3 regions of the Pseudoalteromonas sp. 10-33 genome follow, and region 3 is predicted to be linked to each of the others. Evidence: predicted binding sites of a transcription regulator. Region 3 holds the regulator's gene; each other region holds the start of a gene.
The links. Region 3 encodes ArgR, which controls arginine synthesis, uptake and breakdown. Its sites were predicted from a motif close to ANTGAATANNTATTCANT; they were not measured.

Region 1 (10,684 bases), on a different contig from region 3:
AATTTTTATACCCCCGAAGGCCGTAGTATGAAAAAAGCATTTTTACGTGCCCCCGTTAATTTTAAATATATAAGCTCGAGTTTTAACCCGCGTCGCTTACACCCAGTTACAGGGCAAGTAAAAGCGCACCGCGGTATTGATTACGCTGCACGTACTGGCACACCCGTTGTTGCATCGGGTAATGGTAAAGTGGTTAAGGCAGGTTACAGTAAGTACAATGGTAACTACGTATTTATTAGCCACGGTACACAGTATGTCACCAAGTATTTACACCTTAACAAAAAGCTTGTTAGAACAGGTCAAAAAGTAAAACAAGGTGACAAAATTGGTACTGTAGGTGCTACAGGTCGAGTGACTGGCGCGCATTTACATTATGAGTTTTTGGTTAACGGTGTTCACCGTAATCCTAAAACGGTTAAATTACCAAAGTCTGAGCCACTCCCCCGCTCTGAGCTTGCTAAATTTAAACCTATTGCCGAAAACTTTATTGCTCAATTAGAGCGTAATCGCGAGTTACAACTGGCACTTAAGTAATCGCGTTATTAATTTATTAAAAAGCCCTTGCAGGTTTAGCCTGCAAGGGCTTTTTTAGTGTTTTTATTTTAAAAATAAGTTGGTTAGCTCACATAGAGCCGTTCTACATTAAAGGCTTTGCATCTTAATTTTATATTAATAGCTTTACACACCTAATTCATTAATACATAAATAAGTTGAATAACTAAAGAACCCATCACTAATGGCCAAATATATTTACTGTATTTTGCCGCCCCCTCAAGCCCCATTTTGCTTTGGTATTTTTCAAGTAATGGGATCAGTATTACCAATGCTATAAATAAACACACTAAAATAATAATTACGTTCATTAAAAACCCTCTTTATGGCACTTCGCAGCCTTTTGCGCTTTCGTATAAGGCATACCAATGCTCTCGGCTTAAATGAACATTAATAGCCTCACACGATGCGTTTATACGCTTAGCGTTAGTCGTGCCAATAATGGGTTGAATCGATGCAGGATGGCGCAGCAGCCACGCAAGTACAATTGCCTCAGCAGAGGTACCATAAATTGCAGCAAGTTTATTTACTAAAATACTTGTGTTGATATCTGCTTGCGACGCTTTTGATAAATCGCCACCGGTATATAAACCTTGGCACAAGCTACCCCAACTCTGTATTTGAATATCAAAGCTGCGGCAGTACTCAATATTACCAGGCGTAAAGTTAATGTCTTTACCGTCGCTGTTGCCAACATACAGACCTTCGTCTATAAATTGATGTTTTTGCAAACTGGCCTCTATTTGATTAGCAACAATCGGCATATCAAGGGCATGCTGTAAAAAGTTGATTTGGTGTTGCTGCATGTTTGATACGGCAAAATGTTTTACTTTGCCACTTTCTTTTAAACAGCTAAATACACGTGCAACTTCATCAACTTCCATTAAAGGGTCTGGACGATGTAGCATTAGTACATCAAGGTATTGCGTATTTAATCGCTTAAGTGAGTTTTCTACCGACTGCTCAATCCAATTTGCTGAAAAGTCATAGCGCTTAGGGCCCTGATCGTCAGCAAATTTTATCCCGCATTTTGACTGAATATACATGTGATCTCTAAGCTCTGGTCGCTCACTCAGTGCCTGACCAAATACCTGCTCTGCTTTACCAAAAGTGTATATATCTGCATGATCAAAAAAATTAATGCCGCCTTCAATCGCGTTATCAATGCATTCGTGGGTTTGTTTAAGATGTGCGCTGGTAATTGGGTCTTTATTCCAACCGCCTCCCAACCCCATACATCCAAATACAAGTTTACTAACATTAGGTAAATAGTGAGCCAATGGAGTGTGAAGCATAATGACTATCCTTAAAATTGCGAAGAGCCACCACTTTAAACAAAAAACTTAAAACAAGAAACCATTAACGAACAGAAATTCCGGGCAAAAAAAAGCGCAGTAAACTGCGCTCAATGGTTGGTTGAAATCTAAAATCAATTTAGCCAACAAGTGCCAACAAAATACCTGCGGCAACGGCACTGCCTAATACGCCCGCCACATTAGGGCCCATTGCGTGCATAAGTAAAAAGTTATGTGGGTTATTTTCAAGTCCCACTTTATTTACTACGCGAGCAGCCATAGGAACGGCCGATACACCAGCGGCACCAATTAACGGGTTAATAGGTGTTTTAGATATTTTATTTAAGCCTTTAGCCATAAATACACCTGACGCTGTACCAATACCAAAAGCAAGGGCGCCCAGCACTAAAATACCAATGGTTTCTAGCGTTAAGAAATCATCTGCTGCAAGCTTAGAGCCAACCGCTAACCCTAAAAATATGGTCGTTATGTTGATAATTTCGTTTTGTGCACTGTTACTTAAACGGTCAACTACACCCGACTCACGCATTAAATTACCTAAACAGAACATACCTACTAGCGGAATTGCTGCTGGTAAAAACATCGCGGTTGCAGTGAGTACCATAAGTGGAAAAATAATTTTTTCCTTTTTAGATACTTTACGTAGCTCAGGCATTTTTATTTGGCGCTCTTCAGGCGTTGTAAGTGCACGCATAATAGGAGGCTGAATTATTGGTACTAGTGCCATGTAAGAGTAAGCCGCTACTGCAATTGCCCCTAATAAATCAGGCGCTAGTTTTGAGGCTAAAAATATTGCCGTTGGGCCATCAGCCCCGCCAATAATAGCAATAGCTGATGCATCTTGAAGCGAAAACTCAAAACCAGGTATGAAGTTAAGTAAAATTGCACCAAACAAGGTCGCAAAAATACCAAATTGAGCCGCAGCCCCCAGCAATAACATACGTGGGTTTGCTATTAGCGCACTAAAGTCAGTTAATGCACCAACACCCATAAATATCAATAGCGGAAAAATCCCGGTATCTATACCCACATAATAAACTGAGTACAAAAGCCCGCCAGGGTCAGACATACCAGCAACCGGGATATTAGTTAATATCGCGCCAAAGCCAATTGGTAATAAAAGCAGAGGCTCAAAGTTTTTAGATATCGCTAAAAACAATAACAAACAGCCTACAGCAATCATTATCAAGCCAGGAAACGTAAAGTTAGCAAGACCTGTTGCATGCCAAAGGTTTAAAAGACCTTCCATTTATACGACTCCTTAAGCCAACGCAATAATTGCGTCACCAGTGGTCACTGAGTCACCCTCAGACACAAGCACTTCAGCAATTGTACCAGTATGCATTGCACGTACTTCAGTTTCCATTTTCATGGCTTCCATAATCACAACAACATCACCTTCGTTTACAACCTGACCCGCTTTCACTTTAACTTTAAAAATATTACCAGCTAAAGGTGCATTTAGCGTTTCACCTGAAGCCACTGAAGCAGACTGAGGTAAATGTTCTGAATCTTTTAATGTGACTTCTTTAAGTTCACCGCCTTGCGCTACGACAACGTCGTAAACTTTACCGTCTACCTTAACGCTGTATTGCTCAGCCTTAACACTGTTACTATTTGCTGATGTCTTAGCTGGCGATTTACTTGTGTTATCGTCTTCGCTTGGTACCGGTTCAAATGCATCAGGATTATTACGGTTTTTGATGAATTTTAAACCAACCTGTGGGAATAACGCATAAGTAAGTACGTCGTCTATTTTATCCTCAGCAAGCGATAAACCTTGCTCTTGTGCTTCTTTTAATAGCTCAGCTTCAAGTGTTTCCAGCTCAGGAGCAATGTTATCAGCAGGGCGACACGTAATAACGTCGCTGCCATTGAGTACGCGCTCTTGTAGCTCTTTATTCATTGGAGCTGGTGTTAAACCATATTCGCCTTTTAATACGCCTGCGGTTTCTTTAGTGATAGTTTTATAACGCTCACCTGTCAGCACATTAAGTACAGCTTGAGTACCCACAATTTGTGATGTTGGCGTAACAAGAGGAATGAAACCTAAGTCTTCGCGTACACGCGGTATTTCAAGTAGTACTTCGTTAAGCTTATCAGCGGCACCTTGCTCTTTAAGTTGGTTTTCCATGTTAGTTAACATGCCACCTGGTACTTGAGCGAGTAAAATACGTCCATCTACGCCTTTTAAACTCCCTTCAAACGCTGCGTATTTTTTACGAACATCTCTAAAGTAAGCTGCAATTTCTTCAAGTTGGTTTAAATCAAGCTCAGTATCTCGCGCTGTACCTTCAACAATTGCTACAATGGTTTCTGTTGCTGAGTGACCGTAAGTCATACTCATAGACGAGATAGCGGTATCAAGCATATCAATACCTGCATCAATCGCTTTTTGGTACGTAGCAGTACTTAAACCTGTTGTAGCATGGCATTGCATAGCAATTGGAATCGACACTGTTTCTTTCAGCGCTTTTATGAGCTCTTCTGCGTCATATGGCTTTAACAAACCCGCCATATCTTTAATACAAATTGAATGACAACCCAGCTCTTCTAATTGCTTGGCTAGCGTTAACCACATATCAAGTGTATGAACAGGGCTTACCGTATACGAAATAGTACCTTGAGCATGAGCACCTACCTTAACAGCCGCTTTAATGGCTGTTTCTAGGTTACGTACATCATTCATTGCATCAAAAATACGAAAAACATCAACACCGTTTTTGTGTGCGCGCTCAACAAACTTTTCAACAACATCGTCAGCATAATGGCGGTAACCTAATAAGTTTTGACCGCGTAATAGCATTTGCTGCTTAGTATTTGGCATCGCTTTTTTAAGCGCACGAATACGCTCCCACGGATCTTCACCTAAATAACGAATACAAGAATCAAAGGTCGCACCGCCCCACGATTCAATTGACCAGTAACCTGCATCATCTAATTTACTTGCAATCGGTAGCATGTCATCTAAGCGCATACGCGTGGCAAGTAATGACTGATGCGCATCACGAAGAACCAATTCTGTTAATTTTAATTTAGCCATGTGTGTGCCCCTTATTTGTTATTTGATTTGTACTGAGCAATGGCAGCACTAATAGCAGCGATGTGCTCATTTGGCACACCTTGAGATTTAAACGATGGTGACTTAACTGGAGTCGCAACTTCGGCAGGGCTAAAACGCGCCACTAAGTTAGACATTATTGTAACTGCGCCAATTAATATCGAAAGAAAGACAAACACTCCAACCATACCTGTTAGCATTAAGCTACCAGCGGTTGTAAGTACAGCACCTATATCCATTTTTCTCCCCTTGAAACCCATATCGAAAATAAAAAGTCGATTTAGTTAAATATTTATTCACTAGATAATAACAAAACAAATATCTTTGTCTAGCCATTGTAAATTGGTAAAACCAATTAAAATAAAAATAACATATAACCAAATTTATTAACCACAGTAAAAACCCTTACCCATCAACACCCCATAATACACACAAAAAATACTCACTATATTTTTAAGCTATAGCTGAATTTTTAACAAAGCCGAATTCCCCGTACTTTACTGAACCTAAAATCACTCATAATGTGTAGAAAAAAACAAACTTGTTAATTGGTCTTACCAAGAGAGGCTTTTCTAAGCACCCTTTAATTTCAACCTATACTTGTGTGTGAATAAGTTACACAACCCAACGTAAAAGTTACCAATTTAACAAAGTCAAAAAACAAACAAAAACATACAAGATACTGATATAAAACAAAAATATATTATGGCACAGTACTGGCATTAACTATTGTGTACAAATTTGATAACCAAGGAGAAAACAATGTTACGCTGGACAATCACATTTTTAGTTATTGCTTTAATCGCTGCAGTGTTGGGTTTTGGTGGCATCGCAGGTGCCGCAGCTGGTATAGCAAAAATTATATTCTTTATTTTTATAGTACTTTTAGTTATTTCGTTAGTTTCGGGTGCGCTACGTGGTAAATCACCCAGGTAGGCATATACTCAACTAACACTACAATTTTATTTATTTACAAGGAATTACATTATGAACTCTACAACTTTAAAAGCAGCACTAATTGGTCTTTTCGCAAGTTTTTTCATCATGGGTTGTCAAGATAACAACGCAGAAGAAGCCGGAGAACGTATTGATGAAGTAGTAACAGATGTACAAAATTCTGTTGAAGATACGTGCGAAGAAGTGAAAGAAGGCGTAAACGCTGAAGAAACTAACTGTTAATAGTTAGTATATTATTAAAAAACGGCTCTTAAGCCGTTTTTTTATGCCTAAAATAAATGCACGCATTATAAAGCTGCTCATTTATAAGCGAACTTGCTAAAATATATAAAACGATTTTTAAAGCAAGGCACTATGTCATTTTCAACCACCTACACACTTGATAAACCCTACTTTTACGAATGCTTTGACGAGTCACTTCCTTACAGCAAACGCGCACAACCTAAGTACTTTTTACTGGTACTGTTAGTCTCGCTTGGTTTATTTAGCATTTACGGTTTAGCTGATCATTATTTAGGAACATTTTTGATCATGGTTGCTGTGCTTGAATGCGTTGCTTTTTATTACCGCAGGCCATGGTGGGTGACCAGACAAATGTTTAGCCGAGCATCAGGTTCTGAGGTTACACTCACCTTTGATGATGAAGGCATTAAATCGGCAAACCATTACAAAAGCTACCAACTAGCTTGGCAAGACATCGCTGAGGTAATTGAAACGCCACGGGGCGTGTTAATTAAAAATAAAAACAGCCTGCAATATATTTCAAAGCAAATACTCACAGATGAAATGCTCGATTTTATAAACAAAAAAGCCACTCAATGAGTGGCTTTTTGACTTAGCTAAATAATTTATTTAGCTAGGTATACGTGTTGATTAAGCATTGCCCGGATTAGGGTTAGACTTTTCAGCTTGTATACGCATGTAAATTTCTTCACGATGCACTGATACGTCTTTTGGTGCGTTTACACCAATTCGAACTTGATTTCCTTTAACACCTAAAACGGTTACAGTTACTTCGTCACCGATCATAAGGGTTTCACCTACTCTACGAGTTAGTATTAGCATTCTCTTGCTCCCATGTTCCAATTAAAATTATAAGATTCCGCTTATCCATATTAATGAAAAATAGACTAAAAAGTAAGTAAAAACTCACTATCTATCTACTTTCCGTTAAAAATGCTTTATGTAATGCACGAACTGCCAACTCAAGGTACTTTTCATCTATTAAAACAGAGATTTTAATCTCTGAAGTAGACACTAAAACAACGTTAATATTTTCCTGCGCCAATGCATCAAAAAATAAACTAGCAACACCCCAGTGCGATTTCATGCCCATACCAACAGCAGATATTTTTGCTATGGTTGTTATCCCGCTTATATTTTCAGCACCTAAGGACACCTTTTTCTCGGTTAGTAATTCAAGTGCTTGCAGGTAGTCATTCGAGTGCACAGTAAAAGCATAGTCTATTTTTTCAAAGATATGATTAACTTGATTAATCATATCTATTTCGATGCCGTTATCAGCAAAAAGTTTCAATATTTTTACAAGATTTTGAGTGCCACTTTGTACACCCTGTACCTTAATTAAGCACTCATCTGCGTTAAATGCAATACCCGAAACAACTTTACTTGGCATGTCGTTTTCCTCAAACGTGATCAATGTCCCTTCATCGGGATTAAAGCTCGAAAGCACCCTTAGTGGAACATTGTGTTTACCTGCCGCCTCTACAGAGCGAATATGCAATACTTTAGCACCTAAGCTTGCTAACTCTAGCATTTCAGCAAAGGTCACTTTACTCATTCGCCGTGCGTTAGGTTCAACCCGAGGATCTGTAGTATATACGCCATCAACATCGGTATAGATCTGACATTCGTCGGCTTTTATAGCCGCGGCTATTTCTACCGCCGACGTATCAGTGCCGCCTCTGCCAAGGGTTGTTATATTGCCTTCAACATCACGCCCCTGAAACCCGGCAATAATAGCAATACGGTTATGCTCAAGTTCATGCTTTAAACGCGTAGCTGCAATGTCTGTAATGCGGGCTTTACCGAACATATTATCGGTTTGAATATTAACTTGATCGGCAAGCAGGCTTACGGCTGAGTGGCCGCGTTTGATTATAGCCATAGCCAATAAAGAAACCGATATTTGCTCGCCGGTACTAATTAGTACGTCGAGCTCGCGGTTACTAGGACGGGAATCTATTTGTTTGGCAAGATTAATTAAGCGGTTGGTTTCTCCCGACATAGCCGAGAGCACCACAACCACTTGATGACCTTGTTGCCTAGTTTTAACAACAAGGTCGGCGACCGCTTCTATTCGCTCTATTGAGCCAACCGACGTGCCGCCATACTTTTGTACAATTAACGCCACTTAGGCTTAAGTACGCTCAGTTAACCAAGCAGTAACGCTATCAAGTGCAGCAGCAAGGTTTTGTGGTTCAGAACCACCAGCTTGTGCCATATCAGGACGGCCGCCACCTTTACCGCCTACTTGGCCGGCCATGTGGTTTACAAGCTCACCGGCTTTTACTTTGCCAGTTAAGTCTTTAGTCACACCGGCAATTAGGCTTACTTTGTCGCCACTGGCAACACCGAGGGCAATAACACCTGAGCCAATCTTGTTTTTAAGGTCGTCAACCATACCACGAAGCGCTTTAGACTCAGTACCTTCAACGTTTGCAACTAATAATTTAACGCCATTAATGTCTACTATAGAATCTAATAAAGACGCACCTGCAGCGCTCGCTAGCTTATCGTTAAGCTGAGCAATTTGCTTTTCAAGGCCTTTAGACTTTTCAAGCAAGGCAGTTACTTTTTCAAGTACTGATGCGCTATCGCCTTTCACAAGCGCTGCTACATCGCTAAGCTGTTGCTCTTGCTCACTTACATAAGCAACTGCATCTGCGCCAGTTACTGCTTCTATACGGCGAACACCGGCAGCAATACCGCTTTCAGATACAATTTTGAATAAGCCAATATCACCCGCACGCTCAACGTGTGTACCACCACAAAGCTCAATTGAGTAATCACCAATGGTTACTACGCGTACCTCGTCGTCATACTTTTCGCCAAACAGCGCCATAGCACCTTTCGCTTTAGCATCATCAATAGCCATAAGCTCAGTGTTAAGTGCAAAGTTACGGCGAATTTCGTCGTTAACTACACGCTCAATATCACGTAGCTCGTCTTTAGTAACGGCTTCAAAGTGCGAGAAATCAAATCGTAAACGATCCGCTTGAACTAACGAGCCTTTTTGGCTTACATGTTCACCTAATAACTGGCGTAATGCTTCATGTAAAATATGCGTAGCTGTATGGTTTTTCTTAATACGATCACGGCGTGCGTCATCAATAGTGGCATCCACTTTATCGTTAACACCAATACGGCCTTGTACTGTGCCGTGGTGCGCAAATGCATTACCCAATTTAGTGGTGTTAGTCACATTAAACTCGCCACCAGCAACTGTAATTGTGCCTGTATCGCCCGTTTGGCCGCCAGATTCTGCGTAAAACGGTGTGCGGTCTAGTACAACAATACCTTCTTGGCCATCTTCTAATAACTGTACGGCCTCACCACCAGCAAACACTTCAACCACTGTCGCACTGTAATGCGTGCTGTCGTAGCCTTTAAAGTCAGTGTGTTTATCTGATTTTAATTGCTCGTTGTAATCGGCACCAAATTTACCCGCTTGCTGCGCAGTTTTACGCTGTACAGCCATGCATTCTTCAAAGCCTTTATGATCAATGGTCATTTGGCGTTCACGCGCAACATCGGCTGTTAAATCGGCAGGGAAACCATAGGTATCGTAAAGTTTAAAGACTAAATCACCTGGGATCACATCGCCTTTAAGGTCACTTAAGCTTTCTTCTAAAATAGCTAAGCCGCGCTCAAGTGTTTTACCAAATTGCTCTTCTTCAATGCGTAATACTTTTTCGATAATTTCTTGTTGCTTAGCAAGCTCAGGGTACGCTTGACCCATTTGCTCAATAAGTGCAGCAACTAATTTAAAGAAAAACGCGCCTTGTGCGCCAAGCTTATTACCATGGCGCACAGCACGACGAATAATACGACGAAGTACGTAACCACGGCCTTCGTTAGATGGCATAACACCATCTGAAATTAAAAATGCACACGAACGAATGTGATCGGCTACTACGCGAAGTGACTTATCGTCCATATCTTGCGCGTTAGTGACACTTGCAGCTGCTGCAATTAAGCCTTGGAATAAATCGATTTCGTAGTTTGAATGCACGCCCTGCAAAATAGCAGAAATACGCTCAAGGCCCATTCCCGTATCAACAGATTGCTTAGGTAATGGCAACATAGTACCGTCGCTTTGACGGTTGTACTGCATAAATACGAGGTTCCAAATTTCGATAAAACGGTCGCCGTCTTCCTCAGGTGAGCCTGGAGGTCCTCCCCAAATATGCTCACCGTGATCGTAAAATATTTCAGAACACGGACCACACGGGCCTGTATCGCCCATTGACCAAAAGTTGTCTGAGGTAGCAATACGAATAATGCGGTCTTCGCTTAAGCCAATATCTTTTGACCAGTACTCAAACGCTTCTTCATCATCATGATAAATAGTAACAAGCAGTTTTTCTTGAGGTAATTTAACAACCTCAGTTAAAAATTCCCACGCAAACTTAATAGCTTCTTGCTTAAAGTAGTCACCAAAACTGAAGTTACCTAGCATTTCAAAAAATGTGTGGTGGCGCGCCGTGTAACCCACGTTTTCTAAATCGTTATGTTTACCACCAGCACGTACACAACGCTGTGAGCTTGTTGCACG
Region 2 (10,684 bases), on a different contig from region 3:
CTCAAAAGGATGCCATGTAATATCTGCACTCATTTCACCTTTGAGTTGGCCAAGCGCTGTCTCTAGGTTTTTATAACCTACCACGCACCATGGGCACATTACGTCTGACACGATATCAATTTTAAAGTTTTTCATATTCATCCTTTTGCGGATTGCTTTGGTATGACAGGGATATTGGGATGAAGTATGCATTATCAATCCTTAAACTAAAAAGAGCAGCTAATTGCTGCTCTTTATAAAGGGTTTAAGCATTAAGCCCAAACGGGTCGTCGATACTATAACTTGGTTGTGTAAACCAATGTGGGCCACTGTCGGTCATATAAAAGTGATCCTCTAAACGCACCCCAAACTCATCGGGTATAACTAGCATTGGCTCGTTACTAAAACACATGCCCGATGCAAGTGGAGTTTTGTTTCCACCTACTAAATAAGGCCATTCGTGAATATCTAAGCCAATTCCATGGCCCGTACGATGCGGGCAGCCGGGTGTTTGATACTGTGGCCCCAATCCTTGAGCCGCTAAATAGTTACGGGCCCCTGCGTCAACATCTTCGCAAGTAGTACCAATGTTAGCGGCGTTAAATGCGGCGAGTTGCGCTGCTTTTTCATGATCCCAAAACATGCGCTGGCGCATAGTGGGCTCACCAAATACATACGTGCGGGTTATGTCTGAAAGGTAGTCGTGTACTTTGCAGCCGGTATCTATTAATACCATATCGCCTTTTTTAAGTACTTGCGCATCTTTAACACCATGTGGAAATGACGTAGCAACACCAAACAATACAATGCAAAAATAGTTACCTGGTGCACCTACCTTTTGATGCGCTTTTTTAATAAAAGCTTCTACTTCTGTGGTGGTAATACCTTCGTAAAGCATACTGGCGGTTGCTTGGTGCACAGCTAAGGTCATGTCCATTGCACATTGCATAAGCGCTAATTCGTTTACCGATTTATGCATTCTGCAATGTGCAGAAACGCTTTGCGCATTAATTATATTTAAGCTTTTTTGTGCTTTGTTAATACCATCGAATATAAAAAACTGCGCACTTTCATCAATGCCGATGGTGGCGTCGTTACTAATATTGAGTTGCTTCAATACGCTAACAAATAGCGCATAAGGATTTTCGTGCTCTTGCCAGCCGTGTATTGGTCCTTCAACCACTTTAAAGCCATTAAGGGTACCAATTTCAAAATACGGGGCTATGTATTGTACTTCACCAATCGCAGGTAAAATTGCGCCAACCATTCGCTCACTGGCGTACCACTTCATGCCTGTAAAGTAGGTCAGGTTAGTGCCTGCATTTAAGTATATGGCATCGATGTTGTTAGCCGCCATATAAGCTTGTGCTTTTGCTATACGTTCAAGGTGTTCGTCAGCCTGAATAGGCGTTAACGATTGGGTCATATTATTTAAGCTGGCTAATGCTTGTTCTGGGGTTTGTGTGCCAATACCGATTGTGCTCATTAGGCTTCTCCTTGGAATTTTAGCCATTGTGAGCAATGCCTATTCTAAATTCAATGTTATGCGACTAGTAGCATGGTTAAGTATTTAAAGATTGCTTGGAATGAGTTAGGTTGGGTGGTTGTTAAAATAAAAAGGGGTGAAATACACCCCTTGATGTTATTTTTTTGCGTAGGGAAGGCGCGTTAATTTATTGGCTGTGTGGTAGCTGTCAAGGCCCGTCACAGCTACAGTATCAATGGCTTGTAAATCAAGAAAGCCATCGCTTTGCAAAGCGGTTTCATCTAAATACACGTCTACAATTTCACCGATCACCAGTTCAGTACCATTTATTTCAAGATGTTTGCTTTCAACAAATTTAACAGAGTATTTTAATCGGCTTTCTTCAACAAAAGGGGCTAAAAACTCATTTAAATACTCAGGAGTAAGCCCCGTTGCGTCAAATTCAGATTCGTCTTTATCGTAGCGTGCTGAGGTTTGATGAGCTTGTTTATAAATGGCTTTATTAACCTGATTAATAGTGTAAACACCTGTTTGTAATATATTTTCAAACGTGTGGCGCGGTACACTGTGTGGTCGCATTATCATGCCAACCAGAGGAGGATGAGCCCCTAAATGAATAACCGAACTGACAATCGATAAATTAGTGTTGCCTAGTAGGTCTTGTGTGCCTATTAAGTTTGCACTTTTAAACCCAGATAACGAGTTTATTAAATGTGTACGAGTACGTTTTTCAAGTGCGTCGATGCGCGCTTTAGTAAAATGCATTTTAAATCCTTACCACGGTATAGTTGAGCCTTGCCAATCTAAGTAGGCCGGCTCGCCATTTAATTCTAAATGAGGGTTGTTATTTGTTAAGTCAAAAAGTTGGTGTGCTACAAATTCGGGTGTAAACAACTTGCCTTCGGGTACATTTTTTTGAAATGGCTTAGACAGCTCGGTATCGGTTGTACCGGGATGGAACAGCACAAGTTTGGTGTTCTTTGCACGACGAGCGAGCTCTACTGCGGCAGTTTTAAATAGCATATTTAGGGCTGATTTAGATGCACGGTAAGTGTACCAGCCCCCCATTTTGTTATCGTTGATACTTCCCACACGTGCACTGAGGGCTGTTATTGTACAATGCGTTTTATGATTAATTAAAGGTAAAACGCTTTGCAAACAAAGCAATGGGGTGAGGGTATTAGCGTTTAGCAACAAGTTAAAATAATCAGCGTTGATGTCCTCAAGCTTTTTTTCTGGCATGTGTTCGGTGTTATGTAACTTACCGTTAAACATAATTACTTGGTGTATGTCTGCTTGTTCATCTTTTAAATGCTGAGTCAATCCAGATAAGCTATCCGCAGAGTAGTCAGTATTATAATAACTAATGTTGTCACTATTTTGTGAAACTGTGTTGCTTGAGCTTACACATACAATGTTAAATTTAGTTGCTTGGTTTTGAAGGTGCTTTACGTAGGCTTTAGCTATCGCGCTACTAGCACCAAAAAGGATGATAGTTTTCATTTTTTACCTTTTGACTTTATGGCGCACTGGCCGTTATTGCATTGGGTGTTAGGCATTAAAAACTGGCTAATAGAGTGCCTATGCTTTGCAAAAAAAACATACCCCCAATCTGCAAAAATTCGAATAACGGGTAGGCGAAGTAGTTTCAGCCACCTGTGTTTACCAACTGTTTTCCAAGACTGGTACGTTACATCTAGCCCATAAATCATCTCACCAGTGTCTAATTGCGCTTGCAAGTAAGTAAGTGCTTGAGTTTTATTCACATGAGCATAACGATGGTTAAAGTCGTTTGCATTTAAGTCTTCAAGCGTGATGAGATTGTGCTTGTCGGCTTGCTTTAGCTGCTGCATTTCGGTGCTACAAAGGGGGCAGTTGCCGTCGTAGAAAATGATCATATCGATGCTTTGTGATTATTTTATCTATACTTTTTTACGACATGACATTGCAAATGGATCTATTAAATATGTGCTCTTAATGATATTAATAGTCTTCCATGAAACAAAGGAGACTGAGAAATGAGTGAACAATATGCCGCCCTGCGAGGTAATGTAGGCCTACTTGGACAATTATTAGGTCAAACTATAAAAGATGCCCAAGGCCAAGCAATTTTAGATAAAGTAGAAGAAATTCGCGCTTTATCAAAATCCTCTCGCAGTGGTAATGAAGACGATCGCAAGGCGTTAATTGAAGTATTACATTCGCTAAGTGATGAAGAGCTTTTACCGGTTGCCCGTTCATTTAATCATTTTTTAAATTTAGCCAATGTGGCAGAGCAGTTTCATACTGTATCGCGTTTTAATGACGCTGGTCTTGGCCAGCAAAACCCTCTCACTCAAACATTAAAAACGTTAGCCGCTAAAGCACAAGAAGGTCAGCTAGATTCGAACCACCTTGCTGACACACTCTCAAAACTCCACATTAATTTAGTATTAACTGCTCACCCCACTGAGGTTACTCGTCGTACAATCATCAATAAGCACGTAGAGTTGAGCGACTGTTTAGCATCGCTGGAACGAAAAGATAACTTGGAACATGAGCGCGAAGCTATTTTAAATAGAATTGCCCAGCTAATAAGCCAAGCGTGGCATACCGACGATATTCGCCGCTCGCGCCCAACGCCTGTAGATGAAGCTAAATGGGGCTATGCAGTTATAGAAAATAGCCTGTGGCATGCAGTACCTCGGTTTTTACGTGAGTTTTCGGAACACGCAAAAGAGCAGCTTAGTTTAGAGCTGCCCATTGATTACAGCCCTATTGAATTCACATCTTGGATGGGGGGAGATCGCGACGGTAATCCATTTGTTACTGCGCAGGTTACTTCACAAGTACTTGACCATGGTCGTTGGATGGCGCTCGATTTATATGGCCGAGATATTGATACGTTATGCGCTGAGTTATCTATGTCTGATGCTAGCGAAGAGCTTATTGAGTTAGCTGGCCAAGACTTTGAACCCTACCGCACAGTGCTCAAAAAGCTTAAAGGCGAAGTGTCTGAAACAGTGGCACATTTAGGTGCAAAAATTAAACACAAACGCACTGATGCACAAGACCTTGTGACTGATATTAACCAACTCAAACACCCAATTGAGGTGTGTTATCGTTCTTTATTAAAATGTAACATGAAAGTCGTTGCTGACGGGTTACTGCTTGATTTAATGCATCGTTTAAACAGCTTTGGCCTGCGTTTGGCAAAATTAGATGTGCGCCAAGACTCATCGCGCCACAGCGACGTTTTTTCTGAACTTACGCGTTATTTAGGGCTAGGGGATTACAACCAGTGGCAAGAGCAAGATAAGCAAGCCTTTTTATTAGCAGAGCTTAATTCGCGTCGTCCGCTTATTCCCAAGCATTGGCAACCAAGCCCTGATGTACAAGAAGTGCTCGACACCTTCGATGTAATCGCACAGCAAGATGAAAAAACATTTGGTTTGTATATTATTTCAATGGCACGCACTGCATCCGATATTTTAGCTGTTCAGCTTCTTCTTAAAGAAAGTGGCTGTAGTTTTGAGTTGCCGGTTGCCCCATTATTTGAAACATTAGACGATTTAAATAACGGTAGCGACGTGATCACCACATTACTCGATAATGTGTGGTACCGCGGCCATATTCAAAATACGCAAAATGTAATGATCGGTTATTCCGATTCGGCAAAAGATGCCGGTATGATGGCTGCCGGATGGGCTCAATACGAAGCCATGGACAAACTAGTGCAACTTGCCGATGAGCGTGGCATTGAGCTTGTGTTGTTTCACGGCCGAGGAGGAACCGTTGGTCGCGGTGGTGCACCGGCTGCGCAAGCATTGCATTCGCAACCGCCAGGCTCACTTAAAGGTGGCTTACGGGTAACAGAGCAAGGCGAAATGATACGCTTTAAATTTGGTTTGCCAGATGTTGCACTACAAAGCTTAAATATATATGCAGGCGCTGTACTGCAAAGTAACTTATTACCACCGCCAGAGCCTAAGCCACAATGGCGCGAAGTCATGAAGCTTATTAGTGAGCAGTCGTGTGAGCATTATCGCAATGTTGTTCGCCATGATGAGAATTTTGTTCCTTACTTTAGAATGGCAACGCCAGAGTTGGAGCTCTCTAAACTTCCTCTTGGTTCTCGCCCTGCAAAACGCAACCCCAACGGGGGCGTTGAAAGTTTACGTGCTATTCCGTGGATTTTTGCATGGAGTCAAAACCGGTTAATGTTGCCTGCTTGGTTAGGTGCGTTAACAGGCTTAAAAAAGGCACTAGATCAATATGGCTTAGAAACACTAAACGAAATGAGCCTCAATTGGCCATTTTTTAGAGCCCGTTTAGAAATGCTCGAAATGGTATTCAGTAAAGCCGATAGCTGGTTGAGTGAGCATTATGATAATGCGCTGGTGGAAGACATGTACAAGCCATTGGGTGTAACTTTGCGAAAAGAGCTTGAAGAAGCCATTGAGCTTGTGCAGTCATTAAGTCCACAAAAAAGCTTACTTGCCGGTCAGCCTTGGATCAAAGAGTCGATTAGTTTACGAAATCCGTACACCGATCCGCTCAATGTATTGCAGGTTGAGTTGCTTCGCCGTGCTCGTTCTAACGAGGAGCATAACGAAGGTGACATCGATAATGCATTAATGATCACTATGACAGGTATTGCTGCAGGTATGCGTAATACTGGTTAATCATTAACGTTTATTATTTAGCAAGGGAACACGCTGTGTTCCCTTTTTTTGTGTTTAATAACCGAGGGCCTGTTTATCTTTCGAGGTTAAATTTGCAGCAGTGTGTTTGGTACTTAGGCAAGGCAGAGCCTATGTAGTGTGGTTATTCCCCATAAATAGGCGATAACGCAGCATGAATACCAAACACGCGCTGCCAGAAGGTTCGTCCTAGGGACGATTAACTCTTTGTTGCCTACATGGATGTAGGTAAGGGGCGTGAGCAGGACGCGGAAGCTTTGCTCGGTCTTTACTTAGCCCACTAGGTTACAAACCTCGCGCCACGATCAAATCGTCCCTAGTTAGAACAAATTTTAATCCTGAAAGGTCAACAGGCCCTAGCAATTTGGGTCTTAACCTTTTAAACTACTTAGCCATTGAATAATTAAAAAACCTTATGGCTTCATCAACTTTTACTGTGCAACAAGACACAGCACTTATTAATACACACATTTCTTTAAACGTAGCGCAAACAGCGTCTTTACGTAGCCAATTAAAGTCGCAACGCGGCATATTAAACGCAAACAACATTGAACAGCTTTGCAAAGAGTTTAATGTTTCAGTCGATTCATTGTTACAAGGTTTAGTACCTTTAGCGTCTGAGTTTTCGGTGGCTCCAGTATCACATTTTCATGTGGGTGCAATTGTCAAAGCCATGGATGAGCAGCAACAAATCAGTTTTTATTTTGGCGCTAATGTAGAGTTTGCTCACCAAGCGTTGAGTTTAGTTGTTCATGCAGAACAGTCTGCCATTAATAACGCTTGGTTAAATGGCGCTAAAAAAATCCTTAAAATTGCTATAAGCGATGCTCCGTGTGGTTACTGTCGCCAATTTATGAACGAATTAGCCGACGCGAAAGAATTTGATATTTTACTTCCAAGTCAACATTTTAAATTAGCAGAGCTATTACCTCATTCGTTTGGACCAACCGATTTAGGTAACGAATTTAGCTTGTTTAATCCAAAACCTCAGTGTGCGGTTTTTGATGATGAACAGATTGAAGAGACTTTTGCTGGCTTTGCGTTAAATGCGTATGTACCGTACAGCCAAAATTTTAGTGCGGTAAAAGTAAGTACATTTAATAATGGAGATTTTTACGGCAGTTATGCAGAAAACGCAGCCTATAGTCCAAGCTTATCGCCTCTACAAAGCGCGTTGAGTCAGTTCTTTTTAGCTGGCCTTAGTTTTGATAAGGAGACAGTGAAAGGCATCACACTGTTAGAAACGAAAGGGCACGAAAATCAAGCGGGCGTATCGAAAGCGGTATTATCGGGATTTACTGATTTGCCAGAGCTACAAGTAATTAGCGCTGCGCTTAAATAGAGTCAAAAAAGCACAGTTAATAAGCTGTGCTTTTACATATCAATTTACTTATAAATAAATACTAACCAAGTAACACTTTAGCGGCTTCTAACACAACAGCCACTGATTTCCTTTCTATTTCACCGTGGTCAACGTTAGGGATTTCTTGACGAGTACGGTTAACTAATACACCGGCAACACAGGCAGCTTGCAAGCCAAGAGCTGCACACATAGTGAATAATGTGGCCGACTCCATTTCGTAGTTCATTACCCCTAGTTTTTGCCATTCTTCACAGCTACCTTGAAATGCTTTTGGCACATAACCAGAATGTGTATCGTAGCGTTCTTGGCCTGGGTAAAAAGTGTCGCTAGATGCAGTAATACCAATGTGAAAATCAATGTTTAAATTTTTACATGCTTCAACCATGGCCTGTGTTGCATAAAAGTCAGACACAGCCGGGTAGCTAAGCGGTGCAAAATGTTGGCTTGCACCGTCCAAGCGCACAGACGCTTGGCTAATTAATATTTCACCTTCATTAATGTGAGGCTGAATAGCACCCGTAGTACCAATACGTAAAAATTGACGCACGCCTAGTTGAGCAAGTTCCTCTACTGCAATCGATGTAGATGGGCCGCCAATACCTGTAGAGCATATAACAACTGAATGGCCATTTAATTGACCAAGATAAACATGAAACTCACGTGTTTGAGCAAGACAGGTTGGGTTGTCTAGGAATTTTGAAATGCGTGCAGCGCGATCTGGGTCACCGGGTACTATTGCAAGTTTTGCACCTTGTAGATCGTCAATACATAGTCCTAAGTGAAATACCTTTTCCATATCTAAGCCTTTTTAAAATAATTTTTTTCAATCTAGCATCTTTGCTAGAAACCTACCTTAAGTACAGGACGTATGTCCGTATTTATAAAATTGAGCGCGTGTCTAGGCCAGTAAAACAGGGCTGTAGCGTATTTTATGCACCAACTATGAATATTCAAGCACACTCTTAAATTAATGGTTTACTTGTGCAGTTGACTTGTGTGCGTAGACATTATAAGTATCACTCAATCAAGTGGTTAACCATGAATTATAATTGCCTGTACTAATTAAAACCAATTAACTATCAACTACTTATATTTTTATTTTAAGTTTTTTTTAGAAATAATTTTAATGATACATACGTTAAAAAATTCCAATTTTTAATTTTTTAAAGTTTAGGTCTGTTTAATCATTTTGCATAAATAATCACTAAAATACGCACAGAACAATTCATAAGGATTTATTATGAGTCAAGAAATTCAAGCATTTAATAGTAAAGTAGAGCACTGCTTATGTGCTCCTGGCGATGGTGTTTTTACTGTTAATACTGCAAAAGAGCGAAAAGCGGCACTTCGAAATAAACTGTACGGTCAAACCGAAAATGTAGAGATGTTATGGCGTGAATCGTTAAATGAGTTGCCACACTCTCCTCATAAAGCGGTAATGCTTGGAATTAGTTCTGATTGTGGTGGTGGTATCCTACGTGGTGCTAATTGGGGTCCTTTATTTGTTCGTTCAGCATTAATTGATCAGCATCCCGAATGTCATTCGTTTGACTTAGGCGATGTACGTGTTATTCCTCATTTATTGCACGACAAGTATCTAAACGACGCAACTATCTCTAATTGCCAAAAAGCGCTATACGGAAACGAAAATAACGATTACTACGTCAGTCCGCTATCAATCACCGAAGATGTGTGCGACAGCTTTTACGCGACGTTTAAAGATAAAGGTATTTTTGGTATTGGTGGCGATCACTCTATTAGTTACCCATTAACCAAAGCCTATTTAAAAGCTAAGCGCGAGCAAGGGAAGCGCACGGCTATTATCCACTTTGATGCGCACACCGATTTACTTGTGGAGCGCCTAGGCATAGATTTATGTTTTGGGTCTTGGTGTACACATATTTTAGAGTTTTTACCTGCACCACATCACTTAATTCAATTTGGCATACGCTCAAGTGGAAAACCAAAATCACATTGGGAAAACACATTTGGGGTTAAACAACATTGGGCGCATGAAATTATTGAACGCGGTGCAGCCGCTATTGCCGCAGATACTATCGCACAATTAAAAGCTGATAATGTTGACGAAGTGTATGTTAGTTTTGATATAGATGCCCTCGATGCTGAATTTGCTTCTGCAACCGGTACTCCTGAGGATAACGGGTTAACACCTCAACATGCATTAGATATTTTATCGGCCATTGCAGGTGAGTTTCCTATTACAGGCGCTGACATGATGGAAATAGCACCATTTACCGACAGTTCTTTAGTTGGGCAAGCGAGTTCTGAAACAACGTTAAAAGAAGGCGCAAAAATTTCAGCCTTTTTGATTAATGCGATGAACAAATAAAAATTAATACTATAGGCTTAATTGTATCTAATTGACTACTCAAAACTAGCAGTCTACTCAGCCTCAACTATATTTATTGAATAATTACACTAATTTAGTTGAGGTTTATTGAATGAAGGGATTCGTTTTTTTACTTTGTTTTTTATACCCTGTTGCTCATGCTAACGAAATTAATATAGTGACGGAAGTTTTCCCTGACTTTCAATATCTCGATACAAACAACCAGTTGGCAGGGCGCTCTGTAGAAAAGGTAAAAAACGCCCTTAATGCTGCTGGCATTAATTACACTATGTCGGCTAACAATTGGAGTGTGTCTTATAATGCAGCCCTTAGAGATAAAAACACCTGCATTTTTTCAATTGTTCGTTTGCCACCAAGAGAAAATAAATTTGTGTGGATAGCTGAACTTGAAGAGTTTGAGTCAGCGATTTTTGGACTAAAATCTCGTGGTATAAAATTAAAGACCTTACATGATGCCAAACGTTATAAAATAGCAGTATTAAGAGATAACTTTAGCCATCATTATTTACTTGAGCGCGGTTTTAACGAAAGCCGACACCTGTTACTAATTGATAACCTAGATAAAATAGATAAGTTAATTAGTGCACGCCGTGACATTCTTGATTTTGTTGTCCTAAGTAAAAAACAATTTAATTACCGTCTCAAAACATCACCAAAATTAAATTTACTCGAGCCAGTGCTTGATTTAAATACGGCTCAATCTCCGTTATATTTTGCGTGTAACATAAATATGGATGAGTCGTTAGTTGCACAGTTACAGCTTGCATTTAGACAAACCTCCTCCCTTAATTAGTGCCTAAATT
Region 3 (10,684 bases):
TAAATGAGTAGTTTAATTTTGCAAGGTGTAAGCTATCACTATAACGGTACAAAGGTGATCGAAGACTTAGATTTAACGGTGGGTAAAGACGAGATTGTGTGTTTACTAGGTGCGAGTGGCTGCGGCAAAACCACCACACTAAAAGCCATTGCAGGTTTAGTTGAGGCCAAGCAAGGAAGTGTATTTATTGATGGTAAACTTGTCAGTGATGAATCAACATTTACAGCACCAGAGTACCGAAATATAGGTATGATGTTTCAAGATTACGCGTTGTTTCCTCATTTGAGCGTAGCAGATAACATTGCGTTTGGGTTAGGTAAAATGAGCCAATCCGAAAAGCAACAACGTGTAGATGAAATGCTTCAGTTAGTGCATTTGTCGGGTTGTGCCGATAGGTTTCCTCACCAGCTTTCCGGAGGGCAGCAGCAACGTGTTGCGATTGCACGTGCATTGGCCTACAAACCTAGTTTGTTATTACTCGACGAGCCCTTTTCTAATATAGATACTCAAGTTAGGTTTGAGTTAATTGCTGATATTCGCCGCATTATTAAGGCGCAACAAGTATCAGCGGTATTTGTTACCCATTCCAAAGAAGAGGCGTTTGCTTTTTCAGACACGCTTGCCATTATGCATCGTGGAAAAGTTGCCCAACAAGGCACGCCAGAGCAGCTTTTTGCTGCTCCTAGGTCAAAGGTGGTTGCAGAGTTTCTTGGTCAAGGCATATACTTACCCGCACAAGCATTAACGGCAACTGAATATAAAACACCTTTTGGTACTGTTGAGTCTGATACGCCAGCAAGCCACCATTCATGTAGTGGTGAGTTATATGTGCGGCCTCATCAAATAGAACTGGTGAAAGAGTGTCAAAGTGACAAACTCAGTAAACGGGCTACAATATTAAGTCGTCGCTTTATTGGTTCTGCTCATATTTATAAAGTTGTCATAGCCGAGCAAACGCTTGAAGTTGCAGCGCAATATGGCCAATCATTTGAAATCAATGAGCAGGTTATAATAAAAATAAACCCCCACACAGTGAACTTTTTTGAATCGTAATCAAATGTTATTTACTGTGTTTATATCTGTAAAACTGAGGAATAACAATGGCGCAAGCGCAATCTGGGATTTGTGCTGAAGCAAACCTACATGGTTTGCATTTATTTTTTAATGTGTTTGATGGTCAAGACGAATCATTGCGCGCTAAACTAAAGCAAGTAAGCGCTATTGAAGAGGAGTTTAACGATCAGTTTTCAGAGTCAATGTTGTCATGTGTTGTTGCCATTGGTGCCCAATATTGGCCTCATATCCTTCCTGAATATATTCCTAGTGAGCTGCAAAGCTTTCCCAATATAAATCATTCAGATCACCAAATGAGTGTCCAACCGTGTGACTTGTTTGTGCAGGTGCGTTCCGATAGAGAAGATGTAAATCACTTATTTGCACTGCAAGTTTTAAAGCTTTTTGCACCTGATGTAGAGCTGGTGGAGCAAATTCGTAACTTTCGCTTTTTAGATGGCCGAGACTTTAACGGCTTTATTTATGGTGGCGATATGCCACATGGTAGAAAAAAAAGAGCAACCGCGTTAATTAATAAACCAGGGTGTTTTGAAGATCAGGGAAGTTATATTCATGTTCAACGCTACAAACACGACTTAACTGTTTGGCAGCATTTATCGCTCAGTGAACAAGAACTAATAATGGGCCGTACACGCCTAGATAACACGTTAATAACCCCTGCGTTAAATACGAGCCATGCCACGCGCAGTGAATTAAAAGATGAAGAAGGGCAACCCCTTTTGTTGAATCAAAGTATGCCTTATGGTGATGTTTATGAACAAGGGATGTTATGCATAAGCTGCGCAAGCACTGGGACTGCATTTGAGGCTGTATTGAATAGCCGTTTAGGTGAGGGGGAGTGTTACGACCACTGGCTTGATTTTACTCAAGCCGATATGGGGTCAGCTTTTTTTGCCCCCTCAGTTGGGTTTTTAAAGCAAATTTAAACCGTATCAAACAAAATACGTACACGTTCAAGTGTTACGTCTATTTCAGAAATTTTTGCTGGAGCAATAAATATAGTATCGTCTCCGGCAATAGTACCGAGTACACCATCGGCCTTTCCTAACGAGTCAAGTAAGCGGGCAATAAGCTGCGCAGCACCTGGGCTTGTGCGAATAATGATCATCATTTCATTATGCATAATATCAATGACTAACTGGCGTAATGGGCTTTTAGCTGTAGGCACTCCCATTTCAGCGGGGAGGCAGTAAACCATTTCTTGCTTAGCATTACGGGTACGCACAGCGCCAAACTTACTTAACATGCGTGACACTTTACTCTGGCTTATATTATCAAAGCCTTGCTCTTTAAGCGCATCAACTATTTCGCCCTGAGAGCCAAAGTTTTCTTCTTTTAAAAGAGACTTAAACGCTTTTACCAATGCTTCTTGTTTATCTTGAGGTTGCATAGTCTTTGTTCATTATTTTTATTTATGCTGTAAATACTACACAAAAATGAATAATTATGCAGCAGTTGTTTAGTCAACTTGACAGTTTGATGCGATAAACCACCAAAGTTTACAACTATGGTCGAAAATATCGCAAAATAGGCCCGATAAATTTGTTTTTAGGCGCTAATTTCATTATCTTAAGGGCCACAAGTATTTCCTACCTCAAATGACGGAGAATTCCAATGAAAGTTGCTGTATTAGGTGCTGCAGGCGGTATCGGTCAAGCATTGTCTTTACTATTAAAAACAGGCTTACCAGCTGGTTCTGAATTATCACTTTACGATGTTGCACCAGTTGTACCAGGTGTTGCTGTTGACCTATCACACATCCCAACTGATGTTAAAGTAGCAGGTTTTGGTGCAGACGATTTAAACACAGCGCTTGACGGTGCTGATATTGTTTTAATCCCAGCGGGTATGCCACGTAAACCAGGTATGGATCGTGCAGATTTATTTAACGTAAATGCCGGTATCATCAAAACACTAGCTGAAGGCATTGTAGCTAGTTGCCCTAAAGCACTTGTGGGTATCATTACTAACCCAGTAAACGGCACCGTACCTATTGTTGCTGAAGTGTTTAAAAAAGCAGGCACATACGATGCAAGCCGTGTATTTGGTATTACTACGCTTGACGTCATTCGTTCAGAAGCATTTGTTGCTGAACTTAAAGGTGTAGACGTTGCTACAGTTAAAGTACCCGTAATTGGTGGTCACTCTGGCACAACTATCCTTCCTCTTCTTTCTCAAGTTGAAGGTGTTACTTTCACTGAAGACGAAGTTGCTGCGCTTACTCCACGTATCCAAAATGCAGGTACTGAAGTAGTAAATGCTAAAGCCGGTGGTGGTTCAGCTACATTATCAATGGGTGCTGCTGCAGCACGTTTTTGTATGTCTTTAGTTAAAGGCCTACAAGGTGAAGAAGTTGTAGACTATGCATATGTTGCTGTTGAAGATGGTGATGCAGAGTATTTTGCACACCCAGTACGCTTAGGTAAAAACGGCGTTGAAGAAATTCTTTCTTACGGCGAACTTAGCGCTTTTGAAGAAAAAGCGAAAAACGACATGCTTGAGACTCTGAAAAAAGACATCAAAGAAGGTGTTGATTTCATGGCGTAATAGCCAAATTGAGCATTAAAAAAGCCTGCATTTGCAGGCTTTTTTGTTGATCTAAATTTATTTACATCGAGCCACTAAATATTAATGGTCACGGTCCACCGCTATGCGGGCTAAGCTGACTAATGCGTGTTTGTAATCAGATTCAGGTAAAAAGTTTAGGCAAGCAATTGCTTTATCAGCTTCTAATTCGGCTTTTTTCATTGTGAACTCTAAAGCATTGGTATGCTTTAACGCATCTAATATAGCCTCTAAATTGTCCATTCCGTTACTGTGCTCAATGGCGTCTCGGATAAGCTGTTTTTGCTCACTGTTACCATGTTGCATCGCATATATGAGTGGTAGGGTAGGTTTTCCCTCGGCTAAATCATCACCAATATTTTTACCTAGCTGGTCTGCATCGGCATTATAATCCAGCACATCGTCAACAAGTTGAAATGCCGTGCCTAGGTGCATGCCATACAAGTTTAACGCATTGAGAGTGGCTTCATCATTGTCGGTAATAATGGCTGCAAGCCCAGTTGCAGCTTCAAACAACTTAGCTGTTTTAGAGTAAATAACTTGCATGTAGCTGGCTTCGGTTGTGTCCGGATCGTTGCAATTCATAAGCTGCAGCACTTCACCTTCAGCAATAATATTGGTTGCATCAGCAAGTATTTGCATAATTTGCATTTTGCCCAAACCGACCATTAACTGAAATGAGCGCGTGTAAATAAAGTCGCCAACTAATACGCTTGCAGCATTACCAAATTCAGCGTTAGCTGTAGGCGTGCCTCGGCGCAAATTTGACTCGTCAACAACGTCGTCGTGTAATAAGGTCGCGGTGTGAATAAACTCAACAATGGTCGCAAGCGTAATGTGATCTTTACCAGTATATCCTAGCGCTTTGGCTGCTAGAATAGCTAACATAGGGCGAACGCGTTTGCCGCCGCTGCTAACTATGTATAAACCAAGTTGGTTTACTAACGCCACATCTGAGCGCATTTGCGCATGTATAAGTTGATTGACGTCATTCATATCGCTTTCTATTAACGCCTGGATAGCTTTTATATCCATTGATCTCCGAGCCAATTTTTATGTGTGAACGGCGCAGATTGTACAACAAAAAACGCACTAGCTCGATATTTTGTGACGATTGATTTAAAAAAACCACTTAAAGTGCTTAATAAGTGCTTAATTTAATAATAAGTCTGTTTAATTATTGGGCAGTGGAAGTGGTTTTTGAGTTTGAAGAATGTACTGCATAGGTTGCATTTTGCTCAGTAGGATTATTTTTGCAAAGAGTTAAAAAGCGCTTGGCAAAAGGCTTAATTAATATAAAATAAAGAAAATATTGAATTGCTCTCAAAGCAGCTACTTTTTATTCATTTTAATTACAAAATAGGCTTGCTAGTTATTTCGCGTTAGCGTAAACTTCGCGCCCTATCGAAGAATATTTTAGTTGCACCGATTTGAGGGTGCACAGACGGAGTTAATTATGTACGCGGTTTTCCAAAGTGGTGGTAAACAGCATCGTGTGACTGAAGGTCAAACGATTCGTCTTGAAAAATTAGACGTTGAAACTGGTGCGGCAGTTGAATTTGATTCAGTGCTTTTAGTTGCTGATGGTGAGAAGATCGAGATCGGTGTACCGTTCGTAAACGGTGGTAAGATAACAGCTGAGGTTGTTTCACATGGTCGCGGTGAGAAGATTAAGGTTGTTAAATTTAGACGCCGTAAGCATTCTCGTAAGCAAATGGGCCACCGTCAATGGTTCACAGAAGTTAAAATCACTGGCATTAGCGCTTAATTAGAGGTACTTAGAAATGGCACATAAAAAAGCAGCTGGTAGTACTCGTAACGGTCGCGATTCAGAAAGCAAACGCCTAGGTGTTAAGCGTTTTGGTGGCGAATCAGTTCTAGCGGGTAGCATCATTGTTCGTCAGCGTGGAACACGTTTCCACCCTGGTACAAACGTAGGTATCGGTAAAGACCACACTATCTTCGCAAAAGCAGATGGTAAAGTTCAGTTTGAACAAAAAGGTCCTTTAAACCGTAAATACGTAACTATCGTAACTGAGTAATCAGTAAGGTAGTTAAAAAACCCCGCCTTTGCGGGGTTTTTTGTTTTGAGAAAAAAATATATACCAAAGCCAAGCCTGCAATCGGCTTGGCTTCGGTATATAATGTATAAATTAGCAAGCCAATCCCTAAAGTGAGTAATCATGAAGTTTGTAGATGAAGTAGAAATTCGCGCAGAGGCCGGAGACGGCGGAAGCGGTATCGTGTCTTTCCGACGTGAAAAATATGTCCCAGATGGTGGGCCTGACGGCGGTGACGGTGGAGACGGTGGTAGTGTTTATCTACAGGCTGATGAAAACTTAAATACCCTGATTGATTATCAGTTTGAGCGCTTTCACAGAGCTGAGCGCGGTACAAACGGGCGCAGCCGAAACTGTACAGGTAAAAAAGCAGACGACTTATTTGTAATGGTGCCAGTGGGTACGCGTATTACCGATGTTGATACGCAAGAAGGGCTTGGGGATTTGACTCAACATGGTCAACGAATTTTGGTTGCAAAAGGTGGTTTCCACGGCTTGGGGAATGCACGTTTTAAATCAAGTACTAACCGAGCGCCTCGTCAAAAAACATTAGGTACCCCTGGTGAAGTACGTAACTTAAAACTAGAGCTACTACTATTAGCCGATGTGGGCTTATTAGGTTTACCAAATGCAGGTAAATCAACGTTTATCCGCAGTGTGTCAGCAGCAAGGCCAAAAGTAGCCGATTACCCATTTACAACACTTATTCCTAATTTAGGTGTGGTGCGCCCTGAAGCTAATAAGTCATTTGTAATAGCTGATATACCAGGGTTAATTGAAGGTGCATCTGATGGTGCTGGTTTAGGTATTCGTTTCTTAAAGCATTTAGAGCGCTGTCGTGTGTTATTGCACATTATTGACGTAATGCCTGTGGATGGATCAAATCCAGTCGATAATGCGTTTGCAATTATAAACGAACTGCATCAATACAGTCCTAAGCTTGCAGAAAAGCCGCGTTGGTTAGTATTTAATAAAATAGACTTATTGCCTGAAGATGAAGCACAAGCATTATGCGATGCGATTGCACAAGAGCTAGGTGAGTCTGAAAATATCTATAAAATTTCAGCTATTAACAAGCTGCATACTCAACCGCTTATACACGACATTATGACATTGCTTGATAGCATGCCTAAAGAGAAGTTTGAGCAAGTTGAAGATGAAGAAATAGAATTTAAGTGGGATACCTACCATCAAAAAGCCACCAAAGGCGACGATGATGACTGGGATGACTGGGATGAAGATGATTACGATGTAGAAGTAGTCTACGAACGTTAATTTTCATTAGATATAAAAAGGAGCAGTGGCTCCTTTTTTGTTTTTTAATAGTAAAGTATTAGGTATTTAATGTGATTATTTCAATGATTGCCGCCATGGCAAATAACCGTGTTATTGGTCTTGATAATAAAATGCCGTGGCATTTACCTGCAGATCTTCAACATTTTAAAGCCGTTACTACAGGCAAGCCTGTGATCATGGGTCGTAAAACTTTTGAGTCTATTGGCTGTCCTTTACCTGGTAGACGCAATGTTATTATAACGCGCAACAATGAATATAAGGCCGAGGGTATTGAAACGGTAACAAGTCCAGAGGCCGCGCTGAGCTTGGTTTGTGATGTTGAAGAAGTGATGGTTATTGGTGGTGGAAATGTTTATCAGCAGTTTTTAACACAAGCTGAGCGCTTATATTTAACCTTTATTGATCTCGATGTTGAAGGCGATACACAGTTCCCTGATTACCAAGCTATTGCAAATTGGGAAGTGAAAGAAGAGCAATCTAAACAGCCAGACGAAAAAAATAAATATAGTTATAAATTCGTAACTTTATATAAATACTGCTAACATTATTGCGTAAGGTTAACTAGGTTGGTACAATATTAACCAGTTAACGTAGGAATAAAGTACCAAACAAGGGTCAACAATGTTTAAATTATCAAAGTTAGTTGTTATTGCTGCTATCGCTGCAGTTTCACTTTCGTACACAGCTCCAGTAAAAGCTGATGATCAACTAGCACTATCTATTTGCGAGTATATCGCAGCAGATGATAAAAACCGTTTACGTAGCAAGCTAAAAAGCTCTCGTGTAAAAATTCGTAACATATATGATTCTATTCAATGTAACGGTAATAACTTATTGCGTCATGCCGTTGCCAGCAATGCTGTAGATGCAGGTGAGTATATTGTTAAAAACTTATCTAAAAGTTCATTGTCAGACGGTGCTGACATAGCGTGGGCTGAAGGCAATCATGCAGGTTCTGCGCTTATTCCTGTAATTAAAGACCGTGCTGGTTTGTAATTATTAGTAGATTTAAAAAAGCCGCGATTATCGCGGTTTTTTTATTACTTAAAGTAAGTTAATGCGTTATTCCAATCTGCAATTATACTTACTTAAATTGCATGGCTAAATTTGGCGCTAACTGATTGAAAGTATATGATAGTAGACGACGTTAATAAATTTTTCCTTGTTATTGACGAGATTTAGTGACTTCGAAAGAGGATACTTAATTAAGCGAGTTACTATAACTAAAAAGCCGATATTACTTAGTAATATCGGCTTTTTACGTGTTCAACCAATTTAGCCGGTTTTAGCCTATTTAATTTAAAGGCGAACACTACTTTATAGTAACGCATTTAATCGCTTATAAAAGCTTCACCGTCAGTTATCCACTTGGCTGCGGGTTGACCTTTTAAATAATGATCGAAGTACTGCATCATACGCACTGAAAAATCGACCTGATTAGGAAACTTTTTCAAGTGATGTGGTTCGCCTTCGTACTGTAAAAAGGTCGCATCTTTACCTGCACGACGCAGCGCTAAATAGTACTGCACCCCTTCGTGCCATGGTACGGCATCGTCTTTGTCACCAAACATAATTAAGATTGGCGTATTTACTTTGTCGGCAAAAAATACAGGCGAGTTTTCAATATACAACTCTGGCGCCTCAAATAAGTTTTTACCTATGCGGCTTTGCCCTGTTTCGTACTGAAACTGGCGAGCAAGGCCTGACTTTAAGCGTATGCCACTGTATGCGCTGGTCATGTTAGATACCGGTGCGCCTGATACAACCGCTTTAAACATATCTGTTTGGGTGATCATAAATGCACTTTGGTATCCAGCCCATGAGTGGCCTTGCAAGCCAATTTTGTTTGGATCAGCAATACCAAGATCTATTAACTTTTGGGTAGCGTTGATCATAGTTTGCGTTGACGATTTGCCCGGGTGACCTATTTCAAAACGAATATCAGGTAAAAAGATGGCGTAGCCATTTGATGTAAACATTGGGAAATTAGGGCGATGATTTAACTCCATTTTAGGAAAATCAAACATACGCTGGCTCATGTAACGATAAAAATAAACGACAACAGGCACTTTATCGCCTTTTTTGTAACCGTCAGGTTTTATTAAAACACCTTGCAAGTCTTCACCATCAAAGCCTTTGTAGCTAATCAGTTCAGGTTTTTCACCCCAAGCAAAATTTGCGGTTTGAGGGTTCAAATCAGTTACTTTTTGTGTGCTTAAAAAGCTTAAGTCGGTTTGATAAAAATCTGGGAACTGATGATAAGTCTGTTCTGTAAATAGGTATTTATCTGCTTTCTTGGCTTTTTTAACAATATCAAAACGTTTATCACCACTGAGTACTTTAGTGATGATTGTGTTTTCTAAATCAAGCTTAGCCACTTCGCTTTGCTTTGTTTGAAGGTTAACAGCAGTAACTAGCAGTGTTTCATCTTGTTTAAAGCCTACCTGGCTGTTATCGAGCTTAATGACGCGATACTGTGTATTAGTCTGCTTTCCATTTGTTAAGCGTTTAGCTTGTTTGGTGTTTACATTAAACGCCCAAATATCATATTTGCTATAAGCAAGTACTTGGCTGCTATCGCTCATCCAGCCTGCAAAACCATAGCCTGGTTGATCTGATGGGTAATCGTGTTTGTCGTCGGCAAAGGTTGCTTTTAGGGCTTGTGTAACCGGAGTAACCTTATTGTTAGCTAATTCTTTTAGTTGTATTTGGTTGTCGGCAAAGTAAGCCGCAAATAAGCCATTAGGAGAAAGAGAAGGCCTAAAAGGGCTGTTAGTCACAATAGGAGTTTGCTTGCCTGTATTGATGTTTACAGCGTAGTAATCTGCAAAAAATCCGCCATACATTATTTTTTCTAAATAGGGAGTGTTTGACGAGCCTAGCAAGGAAGTATCGCGCTCTGTATTGAGAGCAACACTCGGCATTGCAGGAGTACTGAGTTGAACTACTTTTTGTGAATTTACATGATATACGGCTTCGTAGTGACGGTGCTTATTAACCGCGTTCCATTGTTGTTTTTCGCGTGGTTTTATCTCTGGGTCTTTGTTATGCCAAATATCCAAGCCTTTTTGCTCGCGAATGGTCTCAATGTCATAGAGTGAGGTTTCATCTACGAATTCTTTTGCTTTTACTTTCGCTGCAAGTTTTGGTCGGTTTTCAAAGTATAAGCGTTTGCCGTTTTCTGACCAGCTTAGTTTTGCAGTTTTGCCTATAGTCCACTCTTTGTTTGAAGATTCAATAGTTAAAAGTGTTTCGTTTTTCCATAATTGTAGTGAGTGGTTTCGACGGCGAGTATCTTCGTTTACATAATTACCCAATGTAAATGCCACGGTTGTTTCGATTGGGTGCCACGCTATTTTATTCGCAACAACACCGGGTTCATCAATTAGCACTTCACTTTTAAAAGATGTAAGTGAGATTAGCTTTATTTGGTTGTCGTTACCATCAGGGTAACTTTGGCTTAGCAAAAGCTGATCATTGGTAGCACTTATACTGTAACTAAAAACGTTATCAATAGTTTCACTTTGTTGGTTTTTTAAATTAACAATAACAAGCGAGTAAACCTTGTCTTTTTTGTCAGGTGAAATAGCGCTGCTGTCTTCCTCTTCACTCTCATCCTTGGGTTTTTTTTCTACATTATCAGTTTTATCTGCTTTTATATCTAAGCGATAGGCAAGCCATACTCCATC

Region 1: a site for ArgR is predicted at 5,213-5,230, ahead of ATS76_RS10355 (OadG family protein). Genes of this name have one in related genera too.
Region 2: a site for ArgR is predicted at 8,699-8,716, ahead of ATS76_RS16820 (arginase family protein). Genes of this name have one in related genera too.

Annotation. Positions count from the first base shown of each region.
Region 1 covers NZ_LOFI01000015.1:4,553-15,236, reverse strand. Annotated here, with positions in the region: gene ATS76_RS10375 (peptidoglycan DD-metalloendopeptidase family protein) at 1-534, shown strand, start outside; gene ATS76_RS19295 (hypothetical protein) at 687-863, opposite strand; gene ATS76_RS10370 (aldo/keto reductase) at 876-1,847, opposite strand; gene ATS76_RS10365 (sodium ion-translocating decarboxylase subunit beta) at 1,987-3,117, opposite strand; gene oadA (sodium-extruding oxaloacetate decarboxylase subunit alpha) at 3,130-4,911, opposite strand; gene ATS76_RS10355 (OadG family protein) at 4,923-5,168, opposite strand; gene ATS76_RS19035 (DUF1328 family protein) at 5,692-5,865, shown strand; gene ATS76_RS10350 (hypothetical protein) at 5,917-6,108, shown strand; gene ATS76_RS10345 (YcxB family protein) at 6,241-6,708, shown strand; gene csrA (carbon storage regulator CsrA) at 6,760-6,951, opposite strand; gene ATS76_RS10335 (aspartate kinase) at 7,043-8,260, opposite strand; gene alaS (alanine--tRNA ligase) at 8,267-10,684, opposite strand, start outside.
Region 2 covers NZ_LOFI01000027.1:69,346-80,029, reverse strand. Annotated here, with positions in the region: gene ATS76_RS16860 (DsbA family oxidoreductase) at 1-135, opposite strand, end outside; gene ATS76_RS16855 (M24 family metallopeptidase) at 245-1,465, opposite strand; gene ATS76_RS16850 (flavin reductase family protein) at 1,622-2,230, opposite strand; gene ATS76_RS16845 (SDR family NAD(P)-dependent oxidoreductase) at 2,240-2,968, opposite strand; gene ATS76_RS16840 (thiol-disulfide oxidoreductase DCC family protein) at 2,965-3,363, opposite strand; gene ppc (phosphoenolpyruvate carboxylase) at 3,484-6,129, shown strand; gene cdd (cytidine deaminase) at 6,563-7,489, shown strand; gene udp (uridine phosphorylase) at 7,551-8,306, opposite strand; gene ATS76_RS16820 (arginase family protein) at 8,751-9,860, shown strand; gene ATS76_RS16815 (transporter substrate-binding domain-containing protein) at 9,973-10,674, shown strand.
Region 3 covers NZ_LOFI01000024.1:176,301-186,984, reverse strand. Annotated here, with positions in the region: gene ATS76_RS13255 (ABC transporter permease) at 1-3, shown strand, start outside; gene ATS76_RS13250 (ABC transporter ATP-binding protein) at 4-1,053, shown strand; gene ATS76_RS13245 (Dyp-type peroxidase) at 1,101-2,000, shown strand; gene argR (transcriptional regulator ArgR) at 1,997-2,464, opposite strand; gene mdh (malate dehydrogenase) at 2,689-3,621, shown strand; gene ispB (octaprenyl diphosphate synthase) at 3,703-4,674, opposite strand; gene rplU (50S ribosomal protein L21) at 5,096-5,407, shown strand; gene rpmA (50S ribosomal protein L27) at 5,424-5,681, shown strand; gene cgtA (Obg family GTPase CgtA) at 5,823-6,974, shown strand; gene folA (type 3 dihydrofolate reductase) at 7,046-7,537, shown strand; gene ATS76_RS13205 (DUF3718 domain-containing protein) at 7,617-7,991, shown strand; gene ATS76_RS13200 (S9 family peptidase) at 8,327-10,684, opposite strand, start outside.